4 regions of the Streptomyces sp. NPDC033177 genome follow, and region 2 is predicted to be linked to each of the others. Evidence: riboswitches for the same ligand, from Rfam matches in the RefSeq annotation. Region 2 holds a riboswitch; each other region holds the start of a gene.
What was found. Region 2 has a riboswitch for cobalamin ahead of ACZ5U5_RS35530 (ribonucleoside-diphosphate reductase subunit alpha). Riboswitches for the same ligand answer to the same signal wherever they lie in the genome.
Positions count from the first base shown of each region.

Region 1: another riboswitch for cobalamin. It lies ahead of cobN (cobaltochelatase subunit CobN); the one in region 2 lies ahead of ACZ5U5_RS35530 (ribonucleoside-diphosphate reductase subunit alpha).
Region 3: another riboswitch for cobalamin. It lies ahead of metE (5-methyltetrahydropteroyltriglutamate--homocysteine S-methyltransferase); the one in region 2 lies ahead of ACZ5U5_RS35530 (ribonucleoside-diphosphate reductase subunit alpha).
Region 4: another riboswitch for cobalamin. It lies ahead of ACZ5U5_RS07170 (ABC transporter substrate-binding protein); the one in region 2 lies ahead of ACZ5U5_RS35530 (ribonucleoside-diphosphate reductase subunit alpha).

Region 1 is NZ_JBVIPS010000004.1:381,104-384,900, reverse strand. It holds gene cobN (cobaltochelatase subunit CobN) at 1-1,916, opposite strand, end outside; cobalamin riboswitch at 1,954-2,082, opposite strand; gene cobG (precorrin-3B synthase) at 2,158-3,450, shown strand; gene ACZ5U5_RS16650 (precorrin-8X methylmutase) at 3,462-3,797, shown strand, end outside.
Region 2 is NZ_JBVIPS010000012.1:179,861-183,657, reverse strand. It holds gene mctP (monocarboxylate uptake permease MctP) at 1-858, shown strand, start outside; gene ACZ5U5_RS35535 (hypothetical protein) at 925-1,662, opposite strand; cobalamin riboswitch at 1,763-1,886, shown strand; gene ACZ5U5_RS35530 (ribonucleoside-diphosphate reductase subunit alpha) at 2,024-3,797, shown strand, end outside.
Region 3 is NZ_JBVIPS010000003.1:282,606-286,402, reverse strand. It holds partial or broken gene ACZ5U5_RS12395 (GNAT family N-acetyltransferase) at 1-481, opposite strand, end outside; gene tsaD (tRNA (adenosine(37)-N6)-threonylcarbamoyltransferase complex transferase subunit TsaD) at 478-1,545, opposite strand; cobalamin riboswitch at 1,681-1,897, shown strand; gene metE (5-methyltetrahydropteroyltriglutamate--homocysteine S-methyltransferase) at 2,060-3,797, shown strand, end outside.
Region 4 is NZ_JBVIPS010000002.1:246,373-250,169, reverse strand. It holds gene ACZ5U5_RS07180 (AraC family transcriptional regulator) at 81-947, shown strand; gene ACZ5U5_RS07175 (VOC family protein) at 953-1,417, shown strand; cobalamin riboswitch at 1,425-1,610, shown strand; gene ACZ5U5_RS07170 (ABC transporter substrate-binding protein) at 1,677-2,729, shown strand; gene ACZ5U5_RS07165 (FecCD family ABC transporter permease) at 2,740-3,771, shown strand; gene ACZ5U5_RS07160 (ABC transporter ATP-binding protein) at 3,768-3,797, shown strand, end outside.

The DNA.
Region 1 (3,797 bases), on a different contig from region 2:
GCTTGGATGAGGGTCCAGATCTGGGCCCGGATGGCCGGGAGTTTCGCCGGGTCCATGGAGGCGATCTGGGCGTATTCGTCGAGGAGCTGTTCCAGGCGCGCGATGTCGCCGTAGGAGTCGGCGCGCGCCATCGGCGGGACGAGGTGGTCGATGAGGGTGGCGTGGACGCGGCGTTTGGCCTGCGTGCCCTCGCCGGGGTCGTTGACGAGGAAGGGGTAGATCAATGGCAGGTCACCGAGGGCTGCGTCCGGGCCGCAGGCGGCGGACAGGCCGGCGTTCTTGCCGGGCAGCCACTCCAGATTGCCGTGCTTGCCAAGATGGATCATGGCGTCGGCGCCGAAGCCGCCGTCTTCCTGTGCGGCGGCGATCCAGCGGTACGCGGCCAGGTAGTGGTGCGAGGGTGGCAGATCCGGGTCGTGGTAGATGGCGATGGGGTTCTCGCCGAAGCCGCGCGGCGGCTGAATGACGATCAGCAGATTGCCGTGGCGCAGAGCGGCCAGGACGATGTCACCCTCGGGGTTGCGGCTGCGGTCGACGAACATCTCGCCGGGCGCCGGGCCCCAGTGCTCCTCGACGGCGGCCCGCAGCTCCTTGGGCAGCGTGGCGAACCAGCGCCGGTAGTCCGCCGCCGGCACGCGCACGGGGTTCTTGGCGAGTTGTTCCTCGGTGAGCCAGTCCTGGTCGTGGCCACCCGCCTCGATGAGCGCACGGATCAGGTCGTCGCCGTCACCGGAGGCGAGGCCGGGCACATCCGTCGCGCCGAAGTCGAAGCCCTCCTCGCGCAGGCGGCGCAGGAGCGCGACCGCGCTGGCGGGGGTGTCCAGGCCGACCGCGTTGCCGATCCGGGAGTGTTTGGTCGGATACGCGGACAGCACCAGGGCGAGCCGCTTCTCGGCGGCCGGGATGTGCCGAAGCCGCGCGTGGCGCAGGGCGATTCCGGCGACGCGGGTGGCGCGCTCGGGGTCGGCGACGTAGGCGGGCAGACCGTCCGCGTCGATCTCCTTGAAGGAGAAAGGCACCGTGATGAGACGGCCGTCGAACTCGGGGACGGCGATCTGGCTGGCGGCGTCCAGCGGGGAGACACCCTCGTCGTTCTCGGCCCAGGCGGCCCGCGAGCCGGTGAGGCACAGGGCCTGCAGGATCGGCACGTCCAGGGAGGTCAGGGCGCCTGCGTCCCAGGACTCGTCGTCGCCGCCGGCGGAGGCCTGGGCGGGCTTCGTGCCGCCGGCCGCGAGGACCGTCGTGATGATCGCGTCCGCGGCCCGCAACGTCTCGATGAGTTCCGGTTCGGGAGCGCGCAGGGACGCCACGAACAGGGGCAGCGCGCGTCCGCCCGCCGCTTCCACGGCATCGCACAGGGCGTGCACGAAGGCGGTGTTGCCGCTCATGTGGTGGGCGCGGTAGTAGAGCACGGCCACGGTGGGGCCGTCGTCCGGCGTCTGGCGGGTGGACCGCTCCAGGGGCCCCCAGGAGGGTGCTGGTGCGGGTGCGTCGAAGCCGTGGCCGGTGAGCAGCACCGTGTCGGACAAGAAGCGGGCCAGCTGTTCCAGGTTGGCCGGGCCGCCATGGGCCAGGTAGGCGTGGGCCTCGGCGGCGATCCCGACGGGGACCGTGGAGGCGGCCATGAGCTGGGCGTCCGGTGCCTGTTCACCGGTGAGGACCACCACAGGACGCCCGTCGGCGAGCAGCAGGTCGAGCCCGTCCTGCCATGCGCGGATGCCACCGAGCAGGCGTACGACGACCAGGTCCACGCCGTCCAAAAGTGCGGGCAGCTCGTCCAGGGTCAGCCGGGACGGGTTGGCGAAGCGGAAGCTCACCGGGCCGGTGGCAGCCCGGGCGCTGAGCAGGTCCGTGTCGGACGTCGACAGGAGCAGGATGGAGGAATGCGTGGGGTGTCCCCCGGAAGAATGCGGCATGCGCTGGCGGCCTTCCTCGGGGTGTCCGCGCCCCGGGCGGTGTCGGACGGCGGGAGTTCCTGGCTCGCCCGACCCTCACGGATCGGGCTCACAGTGGCGGGACCGCGCCGGATTCGCACCGGGCTTCCTCCCTGTCGCCGTCGTGGCGATGGCAGACCTGATGATCCACCAGGAGCATAGTAAGGGTCGACGTCTCGGTGCGGGGAGTACGTCCAGTGTGATGGTCGGTATGCTCGCCGCCATGCCCTCGGCCCCCCTCCATCCCTCGTCCCAGGCCACAGCCGCTTTTCGGGACCGCGATGACGCATGCCCGGGCGCCTTGCGGCTGCACTCCGCGAACGACGGGGCGCTCGCCCGCGTACGCCTGCCCGGGGGCGTTCTGCGCACCGATCAGGCCGCGGCGCTGGGACGTGCCTCTCTCGAACTCGGGGATGGTGATGTTCATCTCACCTCACGCGGCAACGTCCAGTTGCGTGGCCTGGACGCGTCCGACGGCGAAGAGCTGGCGCGGCGTCTGGCCGCTGCGGGACTGCTGCCATCGCCCCGACACGATCGGGTCCGCAACATCGTGGCGTCGCCGCTGTCCGGTCTCGATGGCCGCGAACACTTCGACGTACGGCCGTGGTTGACCGCGCTCGACGGCCTGCTGTGCGCGAGTGACACGGCGAGCGGGCTTTCGGGGCGGTTCCTGTTCGCCTTGGACGACGGACGCGGTGACGTCGCCGCGCTCGACGCCGATGTCACGCTGCGTGCCACGCCGGACGAAGGAGCCCTCCTGCGCATGGAGGGCTGCGGCGTGCTGCGCGTGGCCGCCGACGACGGGCCTCGCTCCGCACTTCTCGCGGCCGAGGTCTTTCTCGAGGCGAGCGGCGGGCAAGCATGGCGTGCGGCCGAACTGCCCGCCGAGATCGGGGACTTGACCGCTTCGGTCGTACGTCGTCTGGTGTCGTGCGGCATACCGGTTTCCGGGCCGGACAAGACCCCTTGGCCCCTTGCGACGAAGCCGGAGCCGGAGCCGGGCATCGTCACCGCACCCGACGGCGCCACGACCCTGTCCGTCCTGGCCCCGCTCGGCCGCATATCGGCCGCCCAGTGGGTCAAGTTGACGAGCACCGCTTCCCGGGAGCTGCGCCTGACACCCTGGCGTGGTGTGGTCCTGCCCCACTCCCCCGCCGAGCTCCTGCCCGGCCTCGCCGCGGCCGGGCTCGTCACCTCCCCGGCCTCCGCCTTGGCAGGCGTCGGCGCGTGCATCGGGCGTCCGGGCTGCGCGAAGGCGAAGGCCGACGTCCGGGCTGACGCCGCCGCGACGAGTACGGACACGGGGGGTGCGGGCGGCCGACTCCCGGTGTACTGGTCGGGATGCGAGCGCCGCTGCGGACACCCACGCGGGGACCACGTGGACGTGGTCGCCGGGCACGGCGGCACCTACCAGATCTCCGTCCACCGTGCCGGCCGCACGCGGACCGTCACCACGCACGACAACCCCTCACAGCGGGCCGCCGCCCTGGCAGTGGCCCGCCAGGACAACGCATGACTAGGAGCACGGTGTTCGAGTACGAGAAGGACGGCCCGGCGATCTACCGGCAGTCCTTTGCCATGATCCGCGCCGAGGCCGATCTGGTGGGCCTGCCCGCCGACGTGGCCCAGGTCGCCGTTCGGATGATCCATGCCTGCGGGATGGTCGACCTCGTCCGCGACGTCACCTACACCCCGGACGTCGTCTCCCGCGCCCGTGCCGCCCTGCGCGCCGGGGCGCCCATCTTCTGCGACGTCCAGATGGTGGCCAGCGGCGTGACCCGCAAGCGGCTGCCCGCCGAAAACGACGTGCTGTGCACGCTCTCCGACCCGTCCGTCCCCGAACTGGCCGCCACGTTGGGCACC
Region 2 (3,797 bases):
ACGCTGGCGCTCGGCTCCGCGCTCGCGCTGTTCATGTACCCGCACTCGATCACGGCGACGCTCTCCTCCAAGAGCCGCAACGTGATCCGCCGCAACACCACGATCCTGCCGCTCTACTCGCTGATGCTGGGGCTGCTCGCGCTGCTCGGCTTCATGGCGATCGCGGCCGGGGTCAAGGTGGAGAACGGCCAGCTGGCGATCCCGCAGCTGTTCGAGAACATGTTCCCCGACTGGTTCACCGGCGTCGCGTTCGCGGCGATCGGCATCGGCGCGCTCGTCCCGGCCGCCATCATGTCCATCGCGGCAGCGAACCTGTTCACCAGGAACATCTACAAGGACTTCATCAAGCCGGACGCGACACCCGCGCAGGAGACCAAGGTCTCCAAGCTGGTCTCGCTCCTGGTGAAGGTCGGCGCGCTCGCCTTCGTCCTCACCATGGACAAGACAGTCGCGATCAACTTCCAGCTCCTGGGCGGCATCTGGATCCTGCAGACCATGCCCGCGCTCGTCGGCGGCCTGTTCACGCGGTGGTTCCACCGCTGGGCGCTGCTCGCGGGCTGGGCAGTCGGCATGGTCTACGGCACGGCTGCCGCGTACGGTGTCGCCTCGCCCACGCAGAAGCACTTCGGCGGCTCGTCCGACGAGATCCCCGGCATCGGCGAGATCGGCTACATCGGCCTCACGGCGTTCGTCCTGAACGTGGTGGTCACCGTGGTCATGACCTTCGTCCTGCGCGCCATGAAGGCCCCTGACGGGATCGACGAGACGTCTCCCGGCGACTACACGGCGGACGCGGGCGACCCCGGCGTCGTGGAGGAGCTGCCGCCGGCCACGGCGGGAGCGCCGGGCGGGCACTGAGGTTCTTCGTACGCAGGTGAGCGCGGGTCGTCGGATTCCTCCGGCGGCCCGCGCTCACGTACGGCCTCACGGGGCCGTGTAGAGCTCCGTGCGGACCCGTTCCACCGCCCGGGCCGCCGAGGTGATCGTCAGGTCCTTGTCGGGGCCCGCGTCCACCAGCACGAGCACCCCACCGACCCGCACCTCGGCCTTGTAGTACGGGGTTTCACCGCCGTGGTCGTCGCCGCCCTCGGTCCGCGTGGTCTCCAGGATCGCCTCGTCGCCCAGGTCCGGCAGCTCCTCCACCGTGTGCTGCTCCACCACCGGGGCCGCGTCGGTGTCGACGGTGACCCGGGGGCATGCCTCGTGAAGATCGCGGCGCAGCGCGACGTGGCGCCCCGCCTGCCCGGCCGGCATCGAGACCAGGCTCTGGGAGACGAAGGGGTCCCCCTCGTCGGCCATCGCCCCGGGGAAGGGGCGGATCGAGTGGCCTGCGCTCGCCCCGCGCATGGCGAACAGCTCTTCGCGGGCCTTCCTGCCGGGCTCGCAGGTGCCCCAGTCACCGCCCCCGTAGTGCTGGTTGAACGACCCCGTGGTGGCGTTGACCGTCTCGGCCCGCGCACCGACCGTCTTCGCGGGCAGCAGCGCGGCCTTCAGCTCGGCGTCCGTGAAGACCTTGCGGGGATCCGCGTCACCGTCGACACCGGCCGCCGCGGCCGGCCCCGGGGTCCGCGTAGGCTTCGTCCTCGCCTCCTCGCCGGCGTCCCCGCACCCGGCGAGCAGCATCAGCAACACCGCGGCACAGCCCGCTCCCCGCCCTCGCACGGCACCTCCCCCTGGACGCCCATCAGTTCGACCGCCACCCTAGGGGATACACGTGCCGACACAAGATATGGGGCTGCCGCTCAGAGCCAGCACAAGATGTATGCTCGTGCTCGCTGTCGCCGCAGGGGAATCCGGTGCAAGTCCGGAACTGTCCCGCAACGGTGTATGAGTGCGCATTTGTCGCGCTCGCAAGTCCGAAGACCTGTCGACAGTGTGCCCGTTCCGACCGGTCCGGGTGCCGACGACGTCCGGGCCTCGTGGAATGGGCTGGTGGACGCGGAGCGCAGCCCTGCCCAGGGGCCGGCCCCCGTGTGTTCACTCACCCCTCCCCAAGGCTCCGAGCCGAGCGAGGGAGTGCTCCGTGACCATCGCGCCAGCCGAACCTGCGTCAGCGCAGACCACCGACGGTCAGCAGACCGCCGACGGCCCAGGAACCGCGCTGCTGCGTACCCTGACCGACCTCACCGCCGACCTCCCCGACGCCGACCCCGGCCGGGTCGCCGCAGCCGCGCTGCGGGGCCGCTCGGCCAGGGCGGATCTGGCGGAGCTGCGGGAGCTGGCGACCGAGGCCGCGGCCGGCCTCATCTCCGAGGACCCGACGTACTCGCAGCTGGCGGCCAGGCTCCTCAGCCTCAGCATCCGTGACGAGGCCGCGTCGCAGGGCGTGCGCAGCTTCTCCGACTCGGTCGCCATCGGGCACCGCGAGGGCCTGATCGCGGACCGCACCGCCACGTTCGTCACCGACCACGCCGAGCGTCTGGACGGCCTCGTGGAGGCGGCACTGGCGGACGGCGCCGACTTCCGCTTCGGATACTTCGGCCTGCGCACCCTGCACAGCCGCTATCTCCTGCGCCACCCGATCACCCGGCACGTCATCGAGACCCCGCAGCACTTCATGCTGCGCGTCGCGAGCGGCCTCGCAGAGGACGGCTCCGCGCGCTCGGTGGACGAAGTCGCCGCCCTGTACCGCCTGATGAGCCGCCTGGACTACCTGCCGTCATCGCCGACGCTCTTCAACTCCGGCACCCGGCACCCGCAGATGTCCTCCTGCTACCTCCTCGACTCCCCGCTGGACGAGCTGGACTCCATCTACGGCCGCTACCACCAGGTCGCGCGCCTCTCCAAGCACGCGGGCGGCATCGGCCTCTCGTACTCCCGCATCCGCGCCCGCGGTTCGCTGATCCGCGGCACGAACGGGCACTCCAACGGCATCGTGCCGTTCCTGAAGACCCTGGACGCCTCCGTCGCCGCCGTGAACCAGGGCGGCCGTCGCAAGGGCGCCGCCGCGGTCTACCTGGAGACGTGGCACTCCGACATCGAGGAGTTCCTGGAGCTGCGCGACAACACCGGCGAGGACGCGCGCCGCACGCACAACCTCAACCTCGCGCACTGGATCCCGGACGAGTTCATGCGCCGGGTCGCCGCCGACCAGGACTGGTCGCTGTTCTCCCCGGCTGATGTCCCGGAGCTCGTCGACCTGTGGGGTGATGAGTTCGACGCCGCCTACCGCACGGCCGAGGCCGCCGGGCTCGCCCGCAAGACCATCCCGGCCCGCGAGCTGTACGGCCGCATGATGCGCACCCTGGCGCAGACCGGCAACGGCTGGATGACGTTCAAGGACGCCGCCAACCGCACCGCCAACCAGACGGCGGAGCCCGGCCACACCGTCCACTCCTCCAACCTCTGCACGGAGATCCTGGAGGTCACGGACGACGGCGAGACGGCCGTCTGCAACCTCGGCTCGGTGAACCTCGGCGCGTTCGTGGACACGGCCGCCGGTGACATCGACTGGCAGCGGCTCGACGAGACCGTCCGTACCGCCGTCACCTTCCTCGACCGCGTGGTCGACATCAACTTCTACCCGACCGAGCAGGCCGGGAAGTCCAACGCCCGCTGGCGTCCGGTGGGCCTCGGCGCGATGGGCCTGCAAGACGTCTTCTTCCAGCTGAAGCTGCCCTTCGACTCCCCCGCCGCGCGTGCCCTCTCGACGCGCATCGCCGAGCGCATCATGCTCGCCGCGTACGAGGCGTCCGCCGACCTCGCCGAGCGCAACGGGCCCCTGCCCGCCTGGGAGAAGACCCGCACCGCGCGCGGCGTCCTGCACCCCGACCACTACGGCGTCGAGCTGACCTGGC
Region 3 (3,797 bases), on a different contig from region 2:
GGGTCCAGCCCTGGCGATCGTAGAAAGCCATGGCCTGCGCCGACCGGACCGAAGTGAGCAGCCAGGCACGGCCGTCGGGGGCACCCGCGGCCACCGCCCCGAGCAGGGCCGTCCCGATCCCGGTCCCCTGCGCCCCGGGGCGTACGGCGAGTTCGTCTATCTCACGCGCCCCGCTCAGCCACATCAGGGCGCGCTCGGCCCCGAGTCCGGCGGCCGCCTGCGGATAGCAGCGATCGGCGGGAAAGGGGGCGGGAGTGGTCCACCCGGTGGTGAATCCGGCGATGTCCGACCCCTTCAGGGCGATCGCCGCGGTGAAGCCGGGACGCCGCACGTCGTCGCCGAGCCGGACCAGGAACTGCGCCGCCCTCTCCTCGTCCTCGTGCCAGGGCGGCGGGCCGAAGGCTTCGCCGTAGACCGTGCGCAAGGCGTCGGTGTGCGCGAGCAGTTGCTCAGCGCACAGAACGCGGACGGCCGCCGTCATCGGGCGGTCTTCGCCGGGTCCGCTCCCGGCTGCAGGGCCGCGTACTCCAGCGGGGCGGACGGATCGATCGACACGTCCAGGGGCGCGGGCTCGGCCCCGGCGCGTACGAGCAGGTCGCCGACGGCGGCGATCATCGCGCCGTTGTCGGTGCACAAGGTCATCGGGGGAACGCGCAGTCGCACGCCGGCTGCCGCGCACCGCTCCTCCGCGAGCGACCGCACCCGCGAGTTCGCGGCGACCCCGCCGACCACGACGAGGGTCGTGACCCCGTGATCCCGGCAGGCGGCGAGCGCCTTGCGGGTCAGGACGTCCGCGACGGCCTCCTGGAGCGAGGCCGCACCGTCGGCCACCGGCAGTTGACGGCCTGCGTGCCCTTCGGCCCATCGGGCGGCGGCGGTCTTGAGGCCGGAGAAGGAGAACGCGTACGGCGCGTCCTTCGGCCCGGTGAGCGGGCGGGGGAAGGCCACCGCGCGCGGGTCGCCGTCCCGGGCCGCGCGGTCGATGGCGGGGCCGCCCGGATACGGCAGGCCGAAGACCCGGGCGACCTTGTCGAAGCACTCGCCGGCCGCGTCGTCCAGGGTGTCCCCCAGGTGCACGATCCGATCGCGGGCCAGGTCCCGGACGAGCAGCAGGGACGTGTGCCCGCCGGAGACGATGAGCACCACGCAGGGCTCGGGCAGCGGGCCGTGCTCCAGCGTGTCGGCGGCGACGTGACCGGCCAGGTGGTGCACCCCGTACAACGGGACGTCGAGCGCGTGGGCCAGGGTCTTCGCTCCCGCGAGGCCGACCTGCAACGCACCCGCCAGGCCGGGGCCCGTGGTGACGGCCACCGCGTCGATGTCGGACAGCTCCAGGTCCGCCTGGTCTAGGGCGTGCCGGACGACCGGGGTGAAGGAGTGCAGATGCGCTCGGGCGGCGATCTCGGGGACCACACCGCCGAACCGGGCGTGCTCGTCCATGCTCGACGCGACCACATGGGCGAGCAGCCGCCCCTCCGAGACGATCCCCGCCCCGGTCTCGTCACACGACGACTCGATTCCCAGCACAATGCGCCCCGCGGCCACCGGCGTCTCCTTCACGTACAGGTCTTCCGTACTTTCCGCAAGAGAATTGTAGTTGCAATCCATGTGCAATAAGACCGTGTCTCACCTCACGGTCCGGAATGTGATCAGTACTGCCCAAGAGGCCGACCACCCTCTAGCCTGATCCGTGCAGCTGGTTCGCCCTGTCCGCCAGGCAGCGGCGTCGCAAGAGGGAACCCGGTGGGAATCCGGGACTGCCCCGCAGCGGTGAGTGGGAACGACCGCCGTCATACGCACTGGATCCCTCAGGGATCCGGGAAGCGACGGCCAGTAGGTGTCTGCCTCGGCAGATGTGCCCGCGAGTCCGAAGACCTGCCCGTTGCCCGTACGTGATCCCTCATGTGCGGACATCCCGGTGACCTCGTGGGCGGGTCGGCGTACAGATCAGGTGGAGCACCGCGCGACCGGCGCGTGTCCGTCCGCCCGGTCCGTCATCCCTTCGCGTCCGTGTCCCGTCCCCGGGATTCTCAGGAGTCATCTCGCGAAGGAGATTTCCGTGACAGCGAAGTCCGCAGCCGCGGCAGCACGGGCCACCGTGTACGGCTACCCCCGCCAGGGCCCCGACCGGGAACTGAAAAAGTCCGTCGAGGGCTATTGGAAGGGCCGCGTCAGCGCCGACGCCCTGCGGGAGACCGCGGCGCACCTGCGCCGGTCCACCTGGCGGCACCTGACCGAAGCCGGCATCCACGAAGTGCCGACCGGCGACTTCTCGTACTACGACCATGTCCTGGACACCAGCGTCATGGTCGGCGCCATCCCCCTGCGGCACCGCGAGGCCGTCGACACCGACCCCCTCGACGGCTACTTCGCGATGGCCCGCGGCACCCAGGACGTGGCGCCGCTGGAGATGACCAAGTGGTTTGACACCAACTACCACTACTTGGTGCCGGAGTTGGGCCCCGACACCGTCTTCGCCGCCGACTCCGCCAAGCAGGTGGCCGAGCTCAAGGAGGCCGTCGCGCTCGGCCTCGCCGCACGCCCGGTCCTTGTCGGCCCGGTGACCTATCTGCTGCTCGCCAAGCCCGCGCCCGGCGTGGCCGCCGACTTCGAGCCGCTCACACTCCTCGACCGGCTGCTGCCCGTCTACGCGGAAGTCCTCGCCGACCTGCGCGCCGCGGGCGCCGAATGGGTGCAGCTCGACGAGCCCGCCCTGGTCCAGGACCGCAGCCCGGCGGAGCTCAACGCCGCCGCTCGCGCTTACCGCGACCTGGGCGCCCTCACCGATCGTCCGCGGCTCCTCGTCGCCTCTTACTTCGGCAGGCTCGGCGAGGCGCTGCCCGTGCTGGCCAAGGCGCCGGTCGAGGGGCTCGCCCTGGACTTCACGGAAGCCGCCGCCGGCCAGTTGCAGGACCTCGCCGCCGTCGGCGGACTGCCCGGCAAGCGCCTTGTCGCGGGTGTCGTCAACGGCCGCAACATCTGGATCAACGACCTGGAGAAGTCCCTCTCCACCCTGGGCACGCTCCTCGGTCTCGCCGACCGGGTCGACGTCTCCGCGTCCTGCTCCCTGCTGCACGTCCCGCTGGACGCCGGTGCCGAACGGGACATCGACCCGCAGGTGGCCCGCTGGCTGGCCTTCGCCCATCAGAAGGCCACCGAGATCGCCACGCTGGCGCGCGCCCTGGCCCAGGGGACGGACACCGTCACGGCCGAACTGGCCGCCAACCGCGCCGGCCTGGCGTCCCGCTCGGGTTCGACCCTCACCCACGACCCGGCGGTACGCTCCCGTGCCGCCGCCGTCACGGAAGCCGACGCCCGCCGCGTCCACGCCTATCCGGAGCGCGCGGCGGCCCAGCGATCCCGACTCGGCCTGCCACAACTGCCCACGACGACCATTGGTTCGTTCCCGCAGACCACCGAACTGCGCACCGCACGCGCCGACTTGCGCGCGGGCCGCATCGACACGGACGGCTACGAGGAACGCATCCGCTCCGAGATCCGCGACGTCCTCGCCTTCCAGGAGAAGGCGGGCATCGACGTCCTGGTGCACGGCGAGCCCGAACGCAACGACATGGTGCAGTACTTCGCCGAACAGCTCACCGGCTATCTCGCCACACAGCACGGCTGGGTCCAGTCGTACGGCACCCGCTACGTACGCCCGCCGGTCCTCGCGGGCGACATCTCACGGCCCGAGCCGATGACGGTGCGCTGGACGTCGTACGCCAACTCCCTCACGGACCGTCCCGTGAAGGGGATGCTCACGGGCCCTGTCACCATGCTGGCCTGGTCCTTCGTCC
Region 4 (3,797 bases), on a different contig from region 2:
CCGTACGGGGGTAGGGGAGACGGACGCCCGGCGCGCTTTCGGGCCTGCTCCGGAGCGGCCCCCATCGCATACTGGAAGACATGGAGACCGTCTCCCGGGAGTTTGTGCGGGCCGCCCCGCGCCTCGACGGCATGGTGGTGTCCGCCGTCGGCTACCGCACGGAGGGCGAGCACCCCGGCCTGCACCGCGGCCTGCCGTCCCCGTACCTGACGCTGATCTTCTCGCTGGACGGTCCCGTCGTCACCGGCGCCACCCCCGAGCAGGCCGGCACCCGCGACGCCCTCCGCACGGACATCGTCCTCGGCGGCCTCCACCAGTCCCCGGCATACGTCGTACGGCCCGAGCACGAGGCGGGCATCCAGCTCGCCGTGCACCCGCTGGCCGCCCGCGCCCTGTTCGGCGTACCGGCGGCGGAACTCGCCGGTGAGCTGGTGACGCCCGGCGCGGAGGTGATGGGGCGCCGCGCCGCCGAGCTGCGGGAGCTGCTGTGCGAGCAGGGCAGCTGGGAGGAGCGGTTCGCCTCCCTGTCCGCCTACTTGAGGCAACGCGCGGCCACGGACACCTCCGGTGGCTCCGTACGGCCCGAGGTCGGCGAGGCGTGGGCCTGGCTGGCCCGGCACCAGGGCGTGGGCACCCTGCGCGGGCTCTCCCGGCACGTCGCGCTCAGCGAACGCCGCCTCACCACCCTCTTCCGCGCCGAGACGGGCCTGAGCCCCAAGCAGGCAGGGCGCCTGATGCGCTTCCAGCGCGCACGGAACGCCGTCGTACGCCCCGTCGCGGCGGGCGCGGCCCCCGACCTGGCCCGTGTCGCCGCAGACTGCGGTTACTACGACCATTCCCACCTGGTGCGGGACTTCCGGCAGTACACCGGCGCGAGCCCCACCGCCTGGCTGGCCGAAGAGTGCCGGAATATCCAAGCCGGGAGCTATGGCGGGGGCGAAGAGTAGGACTCATGAACACGACCGAGAAGCAGAACCAGCAGCCACAGTCCGCTACTGCTCCCGCATCCGGCGGCCGCGCTCCCAGCGTCTGGCCGACCCTCCAGGCGCACGACGCCCCCGCCCTGATCGACTTCCTGGTCGGCACGGTCGGCTTCCTGCGCACCGCCGTCTACCAGGACGGCGACAGCGTGGCGCACGCCGAGCTCGACTGGCCCGAGGGCGGCGCCATCATGCTCGGCTCGTACGACGAGAAGTCCCAGGACTGGTGCCTGAAGCCCGGCACCTTCGGCGCGTACGTAGTCACAGACCGCGTGGACGACCTTTACCAGCGGCTCAGCGCCGCGGGCGTCGAGATCATCCGCGAGATCGAGGACCAGCCGTACGGCAGCCGGGAGTTCGCGATCGCCGACCCCGAGGGCAACAAGTGGTCCTTCGGCACCTACCGCGGCGCACCGAGGCCCCAGCAGCCGTCCTGACCTCGCGTGATAGCTTGCGCACGCCAGTCAACCCACACCAGGGCCAGGGAATCCGGTGCGAATCCGGAACTGACGCGCAGCGGTGAGGGGGAACGGGCGGGGCCACGGCCACTGGGCGTCCACGGACGCCTGGGAAGGCGCCCCGCCCGGCCGATCCCCGAGTCCGAAGACCTGCTGGCACCTTCGTCCGCACACCGGGCGGCGGAGGTGACGAAGCAGGCCAGGCTCCGCGTATGAGCCGTGAGACTCAAGGGATCTCGTGTCCTCCATTGCCCGTCGTGTACGTACGTCTGTTCTTCTCGCCACGGCCCTGGCCGTCACCCTGACCTCCTGCGGAGGCGGCTCCACGGCCACCTCCACCACGGACGACAAGGCCGCCGGCTACCCGCTGACCCTCACCTCCTGCGGCAAGAAGGCGGAGATCAAGGCGCCACCGCAGCGAGCGGTCTCCCTCGACCAGGGCTCCACGGAGATCCTGCTCTCCCTCGGCCTCGCGGACCGCATGGCCGGCACCGGAACCTGGACGGACCCGGTGCTCAACGGCCTGGAGAAGGACAACGCCAAGGTCGACCGGCTCGCCGACAGCTACCCCTCCTTCGAGAAGGTCCTCGCCAAGGAACCGGACTTCGTCACCGCCTCCTTCGTGGCGACGGTCAGCAAGGGCGGCGTCGCCGACCGCGCCAAGTTCGCCGAACTCGGCGTACCCGCGTACGTCTCGCCCTCCGACTGCGCGGGCAAGGACAACAGCGGCGACGGCGACGGCAGCCGCGTAAAGACCCTCACCATGGACACCGTCTACGGCGAAGTGCGGGACCTGGCCAAGGCGTTCGGGGTCGAGAAGCGCGGCGAACGCCTGATCGCGGACCTCAAGGGCCGGGTGGCGAAAGCCACGGAGACCATCAAGGACACCAAGGCGTCCGGCACGTCGCTCCTCTACTGGTTCGCCAACTCCGACGCGCCCTACATCGCCGGCTGCTGCGGGGCGCCGGGCATCATCACCCGCGAACTCGGCGTGCAGAACGTCTTCGACGACACCCGCGACGAGTGGCCCCAGATCAACTGGGAGACGGTGGCCGACCGCGACCCGGACGTCCTGGTCATCGGCGACCTCACCCGCAAGTCGCAGACGGCCGAGAGCGCGAAGAAGAAGATCGAGTTCCTGGAGTCCAACCCGGTCACCAAGAACCTGACCGCCGTGAAGAAGAAGCGGTACGTGCTGCTGAGCGGCCAGGCCATGAACCCGACGATCCGCACGGTGGACGGCATCGAACAAGTCGCCGCCGCATTGCGCGAGTTCGGCCTCGACAAGTGAGGCTCGACAAGTGAGGAAGGCCGCCACGGGCGGCATACGTTCCGCCCTGCTCTGGACGGCGGGCCTCGCCGCCCTCGCCTTCTCCGTCGCGGTGGCCGTCACCATCGGCCCCGCGGACATCTCCGTACCCGACGTGTGGTCGGCGGTCGCGGCGCACCTCGGCTGGGGGGAGGCGAGGCTGACGCCCATCCGGGACGGCATCGTCTGGAACCTGCGCATGCCGCGCACGCTCCTCGCGGCGGTCTGCGGCGCTGGCCTCGCGGTCTGCGGAACCGTCCTCCAGTCCCTCCTGCGCAACCCGCTCGCCGACCCCTTCGTGCTCGGCGTCTCCTCGGGGGCCTCCACGGGCGCGGTCGCGATCGTCGTCCTGGGGGTCGGCGGGGGAGCGGTGTCGGTGTCGGCGGGCGCCTTCGTCGGAGCCGTCGTCTCCTTCGCGCTCGTACTGCTGCTCAGCCACAGCCTGGGCGGGAGCGCCGACCGGGTGGTGCTCTCCGGGGTCGCGGCGATGCAGCTCTTCTCCTCGCTCACCTCGTTCGTGATCCTGACGTCGGGCGACGCGGAGACGACGCGGAGTGTCCTGTTCTGGCTGCTCGGCTCGTTGAGCGGGGTGGGCTGGACGGACGTCTCGCTGTGCGCGGCGGTGCTCCTCGTGGCCCTCGCCGTCTGCCTGACGCAGGCCCGCACCCTGGACGCGTTCGCGTTCGGCCAGGACGCGGCGGCGGCACTCGGCGTCCACGTGACCCGGGTCCGCCTGCTGCTGCTCTCCGTGACGGCCCTGCTGACGGCGGCCCTGGTCAGCAGCGCGGGAGCCATCGGGTTCGTGGGCCTGGTCCTGCCGCACGCGGCCCGCGCCCTGGTCGGCTCCGGGCACGCACGCCTGCTCCCGGTCACGGCGCTCGCGGGCGCGGTGTTCCTGGTGTGGGTGGACACGCTGGCGCGCACGGTCCTCGACCCCCAGGAGGTCCCCGTGGGGGTGGTGACGTCCCTGATCGGCGTCCCGGCGTTCGTCCTGGTCCTCTACCGCACGAGGAAGACGACATGAGCCCGCACACCGACTCAGGCCTGCGG